3 regions of the Streptomyces sp. NPDC091649 genome follow, and region 1 is predicted to be linked to each of the others. Evidence: riboswitches for the same ligand, from Rfam matches in the RefSeq annotation. Region 1 holds a riboswitch; each other region holds the start of a gene.
The links. A riboswitch is a leader RNA that binds a small molecule or an ion and turns the genes downstream of it on or off. The one in region 1 is predicted to bind thiamine pyrophosphate.
Positions count from the first base shown of each region.

Region 1 (3,995 bases):
CTCCATCGCCTGCGCCGCGTCCGAGGCGGTCCCGGCCCCGGCATCGAGGATCACCGGCACTCCGGCCCGCTCGACGATCAGCTCGAAGTTGTGCGGGTTGCGGATGCCGAGCCCGGAACCGATGGGGGAGCCCAGCGGCATGATCGCCGCGCACCCCACGTCCTCCAGCTTCCGGGCGAGCACCGGGTCGTCGTTGGTGTACGGCAGTACGGTGAACCCCTCGTCGACCAGGACCTCGGCCGCGTCCAGCAGCTCGATCGGGTCGGGCAGGAGGGTCCGCTCGTCGGCTATCACCTCCAGCTTGATCCAGTCGGTGCCGAGCGCCTCCCTGGCCAGCCGGGCGGTCAGCACCGCCTCGCCCGCGGTGAAGCAGCCCGCCGTGTTCGGCAGGACCTGGATGGAGAGCCGCTCCAGCACCGAGAGCACCGAGCCCCGCACGGACGCGTCCAGCCGGCGCATCGCGACCGTGGTCAGCTCGGTGCCCGAGGCGATCAGGGACCGCTCCAGCACCTCCAGGCTCGGGGCCCCGCCGGTGCCCATGATCAGCCGTGAGGCGAACGTGGCGGGCCCCAGCGCGAAGACGTCGTCCGACATGGTCAGCCCCCCTGCACGGCGGTCAGGACCTCGACGCGGTCGCCCTCGCGGAGCGTCGTGGCGGCCCACCGGCCGCGCGGGACGACGCTCTCGTTGAGGGCGGCGGCGACCCCGGAGCGGGCCGGGGTCAGCGTCGCGACGAGGGTGTGCAGGTCCGTCCCCGCGGGAACGGACCGGGGCTCCCCGTTCACCGAGACGGAGACGGAGGCCCCGGCAGGCGCGGGCGCGGGGGCGAGGGCGGGCTCGGGCGCGGGCTCCGGCGCGGTGGGCTGCTGGGTCATACGGGCTGCTCCTGGAGTACGGGGGCGGCGGGTGCGAAACGGCCGGGGGCGAAGGGGCGGGCCGCCTCGGGCAGCTCGCCGGTGGTCAGGGCGTCGGCCATCGCGTCCCCGGTGAGGGGGGTCAGCAGGACGCCGTTGCGGTGGTGGCCGGTGGCGAGCAGCAGGCCGGGCAGGGCGGTCGGCCCGAGCAGCGGGGCGTTGTCGGGCGTCGCGGGACGCAGGCCGGCCCGGGTCTCGGTGAGGGGCAGCTCGGTGATGCCGGGCACCAGCTCGTGGGCGTCGCGCAGCAGCTCGTAGACCCCGCCGGCGGTGACCGTGGTGTCCCAGCCCATCTCCTCGCTGGTGGCGCCGACGACCAGCTCGCCGTTCTCGCGCGGCACGAGGTAGAGGTGGCCGCCCCGGACCACGGCGCGCACGGTGCGGCTCAGGAAGGGGGCGTACGCCCGGGGCACGGTGAGCCGGAGGACCTGGCCCTTGACCGGGCGGACCGGCGGCACCAGCTGCGGCGGGAGCCCCGCGAGCCGGCCGCTGAGGCTGCCCGCCGCGAGGACGACCTGACCGGCCGCGAACTCCGTGCCGTCGCCGAGCAGCGCCCCGGCGGCCCGGCCCCCGGCGACGGTGAGCCGCTCGGCGGTCGTCCGGCGGAACGCCACCCCGGCCCGCTCGCAGGCGGTCAGCAGCGCCGCGGCGAGCCGACGCGGATCCACCTGGTGGTCGCCGTCGACCCGGAGGCCGCCCCGGACGCCCGGGGCCAGCATCGGCTCCAGGCGGCGGCACTCACGGCCGCTCAGCCAGACCGACTCCAGACCCGAACGCTCCTGGAGGGCGTGCAGTTCGCGCAGATGGGCACGGTCGTCGGAGTCCAGGGCGACGGCGAGCGTGCCGCAGGCGCGGAAGCCGGTGTCCCGGCCGCTCGCCTCCTCCAGCTCGGCCACGAACGCCGGATAGCGGGCAGCGGAGGCGAGGTTGAGCCCGAGCAGCAGCTGCTCGCCGTAGTGCAGCTCGGTGACGGCGGCCAGCATCCCCGCCGCGACCTGGGCCGCGCCGCCGCCCGGTTCCGGGTCCGCCACGGTGACGCGCAGCCCGCGCTGGGCGGCCCGCCACGCGGTGACCAGGCCGATGATTCCGCCCCCGATGACGAGGACGTCGGATCCGGAGGTGTTCCCCGAGACGCGCATGGGTGTCCAGCCCCTCCCTTCGCCGGCATGACCCGGAGCAGGTTCGTACGGTCGGAGGCCGTCCAGCCTCCCTCTCAGCCCGGTGCGTCCGGGCTCCCGCGAGTGTTCTACCTTGGCCAGCCTAGAGCCTGTCGTCAACCTGCCGTCCGCCGGGCGGCGGCGGCCTGTCGACGAAGGGCCCGACCCACTCGTCCACGGCCGGCAGGCCGGTAAGGGAGCAGCCACCATGGCCCGTTCGCTCGACGGACTCGTCCTCGCGCCGGTCGCCGACCAGGCTCCCGGCCAGGTCGGGACCCGCACCCGTTTCACGTACCACGAGCGGGACGGCCGGATCTGGGCCGACTACGCGGGCGGCGACGTGGTCCGCGGCCATCTCGTCGGCACCCGGGACGGGGACGCGCTGGACTTCCGCTACGTGCAGCTCAAGCAGGACGGCACGACCGCGTCCGGGCACTGCCTCTCCACGGTCGTCGACCTCGCGGACGGCCGGGTGCGGCTGGAGGAGCGATGGACGTGGGAGTCGCGGGAGGGCGGCGGCACCAGCGTGGTGGAACAGCTCTCCCCCCGAGCCGCTTCCCGCGACCCACTGCCTGACGGGACGTCAGTTGATTAAGGTGGACAGGTGAGCGAGCAGACACAGCAGCGGACGGCGCGGCGGACACGGCACGCCGTGGTCGTCGGAGCGGGCATGGCGGGCGTGCAGAGCGCCGTGGCCCTGCGCGAGGCGGGCTTCACCGGGTCCGTCACCCTCATCGGGGCCGAGCCCCACCAGCCTTACGACCGCCCGCCCCTGTCCAAGGCCGTGCTGCTGGGCAAGGCCGAGGACTCCGCCTTCGACATCGACTTCGAGGCGCTGGACATCACCCTGCGCCTCGGCCTGGACGTCACCGCCCTGCGCGCCGCCGACCAGGTGCTGGACACGGCCGACGGGCCCGTCCCCTACGACGCCCTGATCCTGGCGACCGGCGCCGAGCCCATGACCCTGCCCGGCGCCGACGGCGTGCCCGGCGTCCACCTGCTGCGCACCCTCGACGACGCCGCCCGGCTGCGGCCCGTCCTGGACCGGCGGCACGACGTGGTCGTCGTCGGGGCGGGCTGGATCGGCGCGGAGTTCGCCACCGCGGCCCGTGCCGCGGGCTGCGCGGTCACCGTCGTCGAGGCCGCCGCCCGCCCGCTCGCGGGCGCCCTGCCCGCCGAGGTGGCCGCACCGATGGCCGACTGGTATGCCGACAGCGGCGCCGAACTGCTCACCGAGGCCCGGGTCGACCGGGTCGAGGAGGGGGCCGTGATCCTGGCGGACGGCCGCGTCCTGCCCGCCGGAGCCGTGGTCGTCGGCATCGGCGCCCGCCCCGCCACCGGCTGGCTGGCCGGCTCCGGGGTCGCGCTCGGCCCGGACGGCTCGGTCACCGCCGACAGCGCGCTGCGCACCTCGCTGCCCGGTGTGTACGCGGTCGGGGACTGCGCCTCCTTCCCCTCCGCCCGCTACGGAACACGTCTGCTGGTCCACCACTGGGACAACGCCCTCCAGGGCCCGCGCACCGCGGCCGCCGCGATCATGGCCGCACAGGACGGCGGACCGCTCCCCGTCTACGACCCCGTCCCGTACTTCTGGTCCGAGCAGTTCGGCCGCTTCGTGCAGTACGCCGGCCACCACGCGGACGCCGACACCCTGCTGTGGCGCGGCGACGGGGCGGCCGACACCTGGTCCGTGTGCTGGCTGCGCGACGGCGCGCTGGCCGCCGTGCTCGCCGTGGGCCGCCCGCGCGACCTCGCCCAGGGCCGCAGGCTCATCGAGTCGGGAGCCGTCCTCGACCCGGAGAGGGCGGCCGACCCCGCCGTACCGCTGAAGTCCGCCGCCCTGTGACGGTGGCGGGGCCCGCCGGGCCGGCCCCCCGTACGGTCGGGCCCGGCTACCGGCTGTCGGTCCGGGATGGCACGCTTG
Region 1 covers NZ_JBIVTR010000006.1:128,078-132,072, forward strand. The annotation lists gene ACIQMU_RS13645 (thiazole synthase) at 1-594, opposite strand, end outside; gene thiS (sulfur carrier protein ThiS) at 597-875, opposite strand; gene thiO (glycine oxidase ThiO) at 872-2,053, opposite strand; TPP riboswitch at 2,051-2,163, opposite strand; gene ACIQMU_RS13660 (hypothetical protein) at 2,280-2,666, shown strand; gene ACIQMU_RS13665 (FAD-dependent oxidoreductase) at 2,676-3,917, shown strand.

Region 2 (3,995 bases), on a different contig from region 1:
GGGGATCATTCCTGGCCAGTTTCATCTACTGCGGGGTTGAACGATGCGCGAGTCGGTTCAAGCAGAGGTCATGATGAGCTTCCTCGTCTCCGAGGAGCTCTCGTTCCGTATTCCGGTGGAGCTTCGGTACGAGGTCGGCGATCCGTACGCCATCCGTATGACGTTCCATCTTCCCGGCGATGCCCCTGTGACCTGGGCATTCGGCCGTGAACTGCTGCTGGACGGGCTCAACAGCCCCAGTGGCGACGGAGATGTGCACATCGGCCCGACCGAGCCCGAGGGTCTCGGCGATGTGCACATCCGGCTCCAGGTCGGCGCGGACCGTGCGCTGTTCCGGGCGGGGACGGCGCCGCTGGTGGCGTTCCTCGACCGGACGGACAAGCTCGTGCCGCTCGGTCAGGAACACACGCTGGGTGACTTCGACGGGAACCTGGAGGATGCGCTCGGCCGCATCCTCGCCGAGGAGCAGAACGCGGGCTGACCGGATGCCGGCCCGTCATCCCTTTCTACGGCGACGGCCCCGCCCGGCCCGCGCGGGTGCGGCCGTAGCCGTCTGTGCGCCGCCGGACCCCGGGCGGTCCGCGGAGACGACCAGCGCGGCGAGCACCGTGGTCACCGGCACCGAGGCGACCAGGCCGATCGACCCCACCAGCGTGCGGACGATCTCCTCGGCGACCAGCTCGCTGTTGGCCACCGTCCCCACGCTGCTCTGGGCGATGGAGAAGAGCAGCAGCAGCGGCAGCGCCGCGCCCGCGTACGCCAGCACCAGGGTGTTGACCACCGACGCGATGTGGTCCCTTCCGATGCGGATACCTGCCCGGTACAGACCCTTCCAACCCATCCGCGGGTCGGCCTGGTGCAGTTCCCAGACGGCGGAGGTCTGGGTGACCGTCACATCGTCGAGCACGCCGAGCGAACCGATGATGACGCCGGCCAGCAGCAGCCCGCTCATATCGATATCCGGGTAGAGGCCGTGGATGAGGCCGGTGTTGTCATCGGTGTTGCCGCTGAGATGCGCCCAGCCGATGAACAGGGAGCCCAGCAGCCCGATCAGCAGCAGTGAGATCAGTGTGCCGACGACCGCCACGGACGTACGGGCCGTCACCCCGTGACACAGGTAGAGGGCCGCCAGCATGATGGCGCTGGCCCCGATCACCGCCACGACCAGTGGGTTCGAGCCCTGAAGGATCGCCGGCAGGATGAACAGGGTCAGCACGGTGAACGACACGGCCAGCGCCACCAGCGCCATGACCCCGCGCAACCTCCCCACCAGGACCACCGCCAGCGCGAAGATCCCGGCCAGCACCGACATCGGGACCTTCCGGTCCACGTCGGTCACCGAGTACTGGAGGTCGCGCGGGGCGTCGGGGGCGTACGCGACGACCACGCCCTGGCCCTCGCTCAGCTGACGGGGCGCGTCCGGCTGGACCACCTCGACGAACGTGCGGCCCTTGTCGTCGCCGCTGGTCACCTCGATGGTTGCCTTCGCGCACTCCCCCTCCTGCTCGTTGACGGCCTCCCGGCCGGAGGGTGTGGAGGTGTCGCCGGTCGGGGGCACCTGCGCGGCGTTGACGTCCGCACAGTCGACGTTGACGACCTGGACGACCTTTCCGTCCTGGGTCTGCCGGTCGAATCCGACGCCGGTGCGCTCGTGGTCGGGCGCGCCGCCCGGCCAGAACGCGATCAGGCCGACGACGACCGCCGTCGCGAACGGGATCAGCACCGCGGCGATGACCTTGCGCAGGTGCTGGGACACCGGGGCGGCGGGCCCGTGGCTGTGTGTGTGGCCGTGGCTGTGGCCCTGGGGCGGCTGGGGTGCGGGGTCGTTTTGGGGGGAGGTCACGGGGCGATCATCGCAAGAACAGGGGTGCCCCCTGGTCAGCTCGCCGGAAAGAACGCTAGCGTGGAGGCACCTTTGCACACGCGGGAGCTCGGAGCACCGGGCTGAGAGGGCGCTGACCGCCGTACACCGATACGGATCAGCTGCGCCGACCGCCGAACCTGTTACCGGGTAATGCCGGCGTAGGGAGTAGGTCTCATGACCACAGCGGACGCACGCACGCCTGCCTCGAAACAGAACGACGGAACGCCGAACGGCACGACGCCGGGCGACGGGACGCCGAGAGACGAGGCCGGGAAGTCCATCGGCTGGCACAAGGGATACGTCCAGGGCTCACGCCCGGACCTCCTGGTGCCGGTCCGACAGGTGCACCTCACCAACGGCAACGACGTGACGCTGTACGACACGTCGGGGCCGTACACCGACCCCTCCATCGACACCGATGTCCGCCGCGGCCTCGCGCCCCTGCGGGAGAACTGGATCATCGCCCGCGGCGACACCGAGGAGTACGCGGGCCGCCCGGCCCGCCCCGAGGACGACGGGCTCAAGCACACCACGCCGCGCGGCGGACTGCGCAACCTCGACGCCGTCTTCCCCGGCCGCCCGCGCCAGCCGCGCCGCAGCCGCGACGGCCGTCCCGTCACCCAGCTCGCGTACGCCCGACGGGGGGAGATCACCCCGGAGATGGAGTACGTCGCGATCCGGGAGAACGTGGAGGCCGAGGTCGTCCGCGAGGAGATCGCGGAGGGGCGGGCGGTGCTGCCCGCCAACGTGAACCACCCCGAGATCGAGCCGATGATCATCGGCAAGCGGTTCCTGGTGAAGGTCAACGCCAACATCGGCAACTCGGCCGTCTCCTCCTCCATCGAGGAGGAGGTGGACAAGATGACGTGGGCGACGAAGTGGGGCGCCGACACGGTCATGGACCTGTCCACCGGCCGCAACATCCACACCACTCGTGAATGGGTGCTGCGCAACTCCCCCGTGCCGATCGGCACCGTGCCGCTCTACCAGGCCCTGGAGAAGGTCGACGGCCGGGCCGAGGAGCTGGCCTGGGAGATCTACAAGGACACCGTCATCGAACAGGCCGAGCAGGGCGTGGACTACATGACGGTGCACGCCGGAGTGCGCCTGCCGTACGTACCGCTGACGGCCCGTCGCAAGACCGGCATCGTCTCGCGCGGCGGTTCGATCATGGCGGCCTGGTGTCTCGCCCACCACAAGGAGTCGTTCCTCTACGAGCACTTCGAGGAGCTGTGCGAGATCCTCGCGACGTACGACGTCACCTACTCGCTGGGTGACGGACTGCGGCCCGGTTCGATCGCGGACGCCAACGACGAGGCGCAGTTCGCCGAATTGCGGACGCTGGGCGAGCTGAACACGATCGCCAAGCGGCACGGCGTCCAGACCATGATCGAGGGCCCCGGGCACGTCCCGATGCACAAGATCAAGGAGAACATCGACCTCCAGCAGGAAATCTGCGAGGAGGCGCCGTTCTACACGCTCGGCCCGCTGACCACGGACATCGCGCCCGCCTACGACCACATCACCTCCGGCATCGGCGCCGCGATGATCGCCTGGTGGGGCACCGCGATGCTCTGTTACGTCACGCCCAAGGAGCACCTGGGGCTGCCGAACCGGGATGACGTGAAGACCGGGGTCATCACCTACAAGATCGCCGCCCACGCGGCCGACCTGGCCAAGGGGCACCCGGGCGCGCAGGAGTGGGACGACGCGCTGTCCGACGCGCGGTTCGAGTTCCGCTGGGAGGACCAGTTCAACCTGGCTCTGGACCCGGACACGGCACGGGAGTTCCATGACGAGACGCTGCCCGCCGAACCGGCGAAGACGGCGCACTTCTGCTCGATGTGCGGGCCGAAGTTCTGCTCGATGAAGATCTCCCAGGACATCCGGCGTCAGCACGGAGGCTCGCAGGAGGAGATCGAGCAGGGCATGGCCGAGAAGTCGAAGGAGTTCGCGGCGGCGGGCAACCGGGTCTACCTGCCCATCGCCGACTGACCGCAGCCCCCCGTTATGTTTTTCGCGGTCCTGCAAGAGGGCCGCTGGCCTCCGGGCCCGGCATGACTGTTGCCCCCTGTCGAAGGCATGACCTGGGGGGTGGTGTCACCGGGCCCGGGAGGTGCCGTCGGAGACG
Region 2 covers NZ_JBIVTR010000005.1:352,103-356,097, forward strand. The annotation lists gene ACIQMU_RS13185 (SsgA family sporulation/cell division regulator) at 44-481, shown strand; gene ACIQMU_RS13190 (YibE/F family protein) at 497-1,843, opposite strand; TPP riboswitch at 1,914-2,046, shown strand; gene thiC (phosphomethylpyrimidine synthase ThiC) at 2,039-3,859, shown strand.
Region 2: it holds a riboswitch for thiamine pyrophosphate, as region 1 does, so the genes downstream of both, thiC (phosphomethylpyrimidine synthase ThiC) here and thiO (glycine oxidase ThiO) in region 1, are expected to answer to the same signal.

Region 3 (3,995 bases), on a different contig from region 1:
AGCAGCGCGTCGAAGCCGCGTACCAGACGTCCGGCCCGCCGGGTGAGGGCCGCCGCCGCGAGCCCGCCGACGACGAGGGCGATGAGCGTCGCGACGAGCGCGTACCGCAGGGAGTTGCCGACGGCCTCCAGCGGTGGGACCAGGAAGGTGGCGGAGCCGCCGGACCCGGCCGACTGGAGGGCCTCGTAGTAGCCGAGTCCGTAACCGGCCGGACCGTCGAACGACCGCTCCACCAGCACCCCGAGCGGCAGCAGGATCAGCAGCAGCGCGGTGAGCAGGACACTGCCGAGCAGCGCCCACTGGCCGGGTCCGCGCGGCCGGCGGGAGGTCTGCGCCGGGTCGACGAGCCGCAACGCCCGTTCCCGGCGGCGTACGGTCGCGGCGTGCACGGCGAGGATCGCGCCGACCGCGGCGAACTGCACCAGGGTCAGCACGGCGGCCGTCGGCAGGTCCAGGAGTTGCGCGGTCTGCCGGTAGATCTCCACCTCCAGGGTGGAGTAGGCCGGTCCGCCGAGGATCTGCACGACGCCGAAGGAGGTGAAGGTGAAGAGGAAGACCATCAGTGCGGCGGCGGCGACGGCCGGGGCGAGGGCGGGCAGCGTCACCCGGCCGAAGGCGGCGAGGCGTCCGGCGCCGAGGACGCGGGCGGCTTCCTCCTGCCGGGGGTCCAGCTGGGACCAGAGCCCGCCCACCGTGCGCACGACCACGGCGTAGTTGAAGAACACATGGGCCAGCAGGATCGCCCACACGGTGGTGTCGAGGCGGATGCCCCACAGTTCGTCGAGGAACCCGCCCCGCCCCAGCAGCGCCAGGAACGCGGTGCCGACGACGACGGTCGGCAGCACGAACGGCACCGTGACCACCGCCCGCAGCACCTGCTTGCCCGGGAAGTCGAACCGGGCGAACACATACGCTCCGGGCAGGGCGATCAGCAGCGTGAGCGCGGTCGAGGCGAGGGCCTGCCAGGTGGTGAACCAGAGGACGTCGAGGATGTCCGGACGGGCCAGCACCTCGCCGATCCGCCCGAACTGCCAGGCACCGCCCGTCTTGACGCCACGGCCGACGATCGCGGCCACCGGGTAGGCGAAGAACACCGCGAAGAACGCGACGGGCACGGCCATCAGGCCGAGCCGCACCGCGGTCCCGCGCCGCCGCCCGCCGCCCCGGACGGGCGGGGCGGCCGGGGCCGGCTTCGTCCTGGGGCCTACTTCAGGACCAGCAACTGCCACGACTGGATCCACTGCTCACGGTTGGCGGTGATCTTCTCGGGCGCGACGGTGGGAGGTGTGTCGACCTGCTCGCCGAACTTCGTGAACAGCTCGGGGAGCTTCGCGTCCTTCACGACCGGGTTCACGAACATGTTGAGCGGCATGTCCTCCTGGAACGTCTTGCTGATCAGGAAGTCCAGCAGCGCCTTGCCGCCCGCCTCGTTCTTCGCTCCGGTCAGCAGTCCCGCGTACTCGGTCTGCCGGAAGCAGGTGCCGGTGGCGACCCCGGTGGGGGCCTCCTTCGGCTGCGGGTCGGCGTAGAGCACCTCGACGGGCGGGCTGGAGGCGTAACTGACGACGAGCGGCCGGTCCGCGTTGGCCTTCTTGCCGCCCGTGGATCCGGAGAACTCCTCGTTGTACGCCTGCTCCCAGCCGTCGACGACCTTGACGCCGTTGGCCTTCAGCTTCTTCCAGTACGCCTCGTAACCGTCCTCGCCCTGGGTGGCGATGGTGCCGAGGAGGAAGCCGAGGCCGGGCGAGGAGCTCGCGGCGTTCTCGGTGACGAGGAGGTCCTTGTACGCCGGCTTGAGGAGGTCCTCGAAGGTCTCCGGCGGCGCGAGCTTCTTGTCGGCGAAGTACTTCTTGTCGTAGTTGACGCAGATGTCGCCGGTGTCGACGGGCGTGACGCGGTGCTTCGCGTCCGTCTGCGTGTCGGCCGTGACCTTGTCCAGTCCCTTGGCCTCGTACGCGGTGAACAGGCCGTTGTCGAGGGCGCGGGAGAGCAGGGTGTTGTCGACGCCGAAGAAGACGTCGCCGCGCGGGGAGCCCTTGGTCAGGATCTCCTGGTTGAGCGCCGCCCCGGCGTCGCCGCTCTTGAGGATCTCGACCGTGTAGCCGGACTCCTCGGTGAACGCCTTCAGCACCTCCTCCGAGACGTTGAAGGAGTCGTGGCTGACGAGGGTGACGGTCTTGGAGCCGCCGCCCTTGGACGCCCCGGAGCCCGCGGAGCCGTCCTCACCGCCGCAGCCCGCCAGCGCGGTGACGCCCAGAGCGGCGGCGAGGGCGGTCGCCGCGTACTTCGTGGTGGTGTTCATGTGATTCCTCCTGGAGGTGACCAGGAAGAGACGCGGCCCCGCCCGCTGTCCGGCGGACCGGAAGCGGGCAGGGCGCAACAGCTTGAGTAAGGTCCGAACTTCCTACCCGGAATGACCCGGGCGAGGTTCAGAGGGTCTGCGGCCAACCTGTCCTTGGTGCCGCACTCTCAGCGCTGTGGCGCTCCCCTGTCGGAATATGAAGTTGAATTCAGGCCAAGGCTACACCGGCGGTTCTCGACCGGGCAGCGAGGCCGCCGATGCCGGTGAGACCGTCGGCGCCGACGGCCTCACCGGTGCTCAGCGCTCGGAGGCCGCCAGCTGCCCGCAGGCCCCGTCGATCTCCTGGCCACGGGTGTCCCGGACGGTGACGGGCACCCCGTGGGCCGCGATGGCCTCGACGAACGCCTTCTCGTCCTCGGGCCGCGAGGCGGTCCACTTGGAGCCGGGGGTGGGGTTCAGCGGGATCAGGTTCACGTGCACCCGCTTGCCCTTGAGCAGCCGGCCGAGCCGGTCGCCGCGCCACGCCTGGTCGTTGATGTCCCGGATCAGGGCGTACTCGATGGAGATCCGGCGGCCGGACTTCTCGGCGTACTCCCAGGCGGCGTCCAGCACCTCGCGGACGTTCCACCGGGTGTTGACCGGGACCAGGGTGTCGCGCAGCTCGTCGTCCGGGGCGTGCAGCGAGACGGCGAGGCGGCACTTGAAGCCCTCGTCGGCGAAACGCAGCATGGCCGGGACGAGGCCCACGGTGGAGACGGTGATCCCGCGCTGCGAGAGCCCGAGACCGTCCGGCTCCGGTTCGGTGAGGCGGCGGATCGCGCCGACCACGCGGTTGTAGTTGGCGAGCGGCTCCCCCATGCCCATGAAGACGATGTTGGACAGCCGCGCGGGACCGCCGGGCACCTCTCCGTCCCGCAAGGCGCGCATGCCGTCGACGATCTGGTGCACGATCTCGGCGGTCGACAGGTTGCGGTCGAGGCCGGCCTGCCCGGTGGCGCAGAAGGGGCAGTTCATTCCGCAGCCGGCCTGCGAGGAGATGCACATCGTCACGCGATCCGGGTAGCGCATCAGGACGGACTCGACGAGCGTCCCGTCGTGCAGCTTCCACAGGGTCTTGCGCGTGGTGTCGTCGTCGCAGCTGATGTGCCGCATCACGGACATCAGGTCGGGGAACAGCGCCTCGGCGAGCTTCTCCCGCGACCCCGCCGGGATGTTGGTCCACTCGGCCGGGTCGTGCGCGTACCGCGCGAAGTAGTGCTGCGAGAGCTGCTGGGCGCGGAACGGCTTCTCACCGGTCGCGGCGACCGCTTCCTTGCGCTCGGCGGGCGTGAGGTCGGCGAGGTGCCGCGGCGGCTTCTTGGATCCGCGGGGCGCGACGAAAGTGAGTTCTCCGGGCTTAGGCATGGTTCATCCAGTGTCGCAGACAGACGGGCGAGGGCCCGCCGCCCTGTGGACGACGGACCCTCGCTCGTGAAACGTGCAGGTGGGGCAGGGTGCCGGGTCGGTCAGCCGGAGCCGACGAACAACACCAGCAGCAGCCACACGACCGGCGCGGTCGGCAGGAGCGAGTCCAGCCGGTCCATGATGCCGCCGTGGCCGGGGAGCAGGGTGCCCATGTCCTTGATCCCGAGGTCCCGCTTGATCATGGACTCGCCCAGGTCGCCGAGGGTGGCGCTGGCCGCGACCGCGAGGC
Region 3 covers NZ_JBIVTR010000001.1:99,587-103,581, forward strand. The annotation lists gene ACIQMU_RS00405 (iron ABC transporter permease) at 1-1,121, opposite strand, end outside; gene ACIQMU_RS00410 (thiamine ABC transporter substrate-binding protein) at 1,205-2,302, opposite strand; TPP riboswitch at 2,384-2,500, opposite strand; gene rlmN (23S rRNA (adenine(2503)-C(2))-methyltransferase RlmN) at 2,600-3,706, opposite strand; gene ACIQMU_RS00420 (phosphatidate cytidylyltransferase) at 3,808-3,995, opposite strand, start outside.
Region 3: it holds a riboswitch for thiamine pyrophosphate, as region 1 does, so the genes downstream of both, ACIQMU_RS00410 (thiamine ABC transporter substrate-binding protein) here and thiO (glycine oxidase ThiO) in region 1, are expected to answer to the same signal.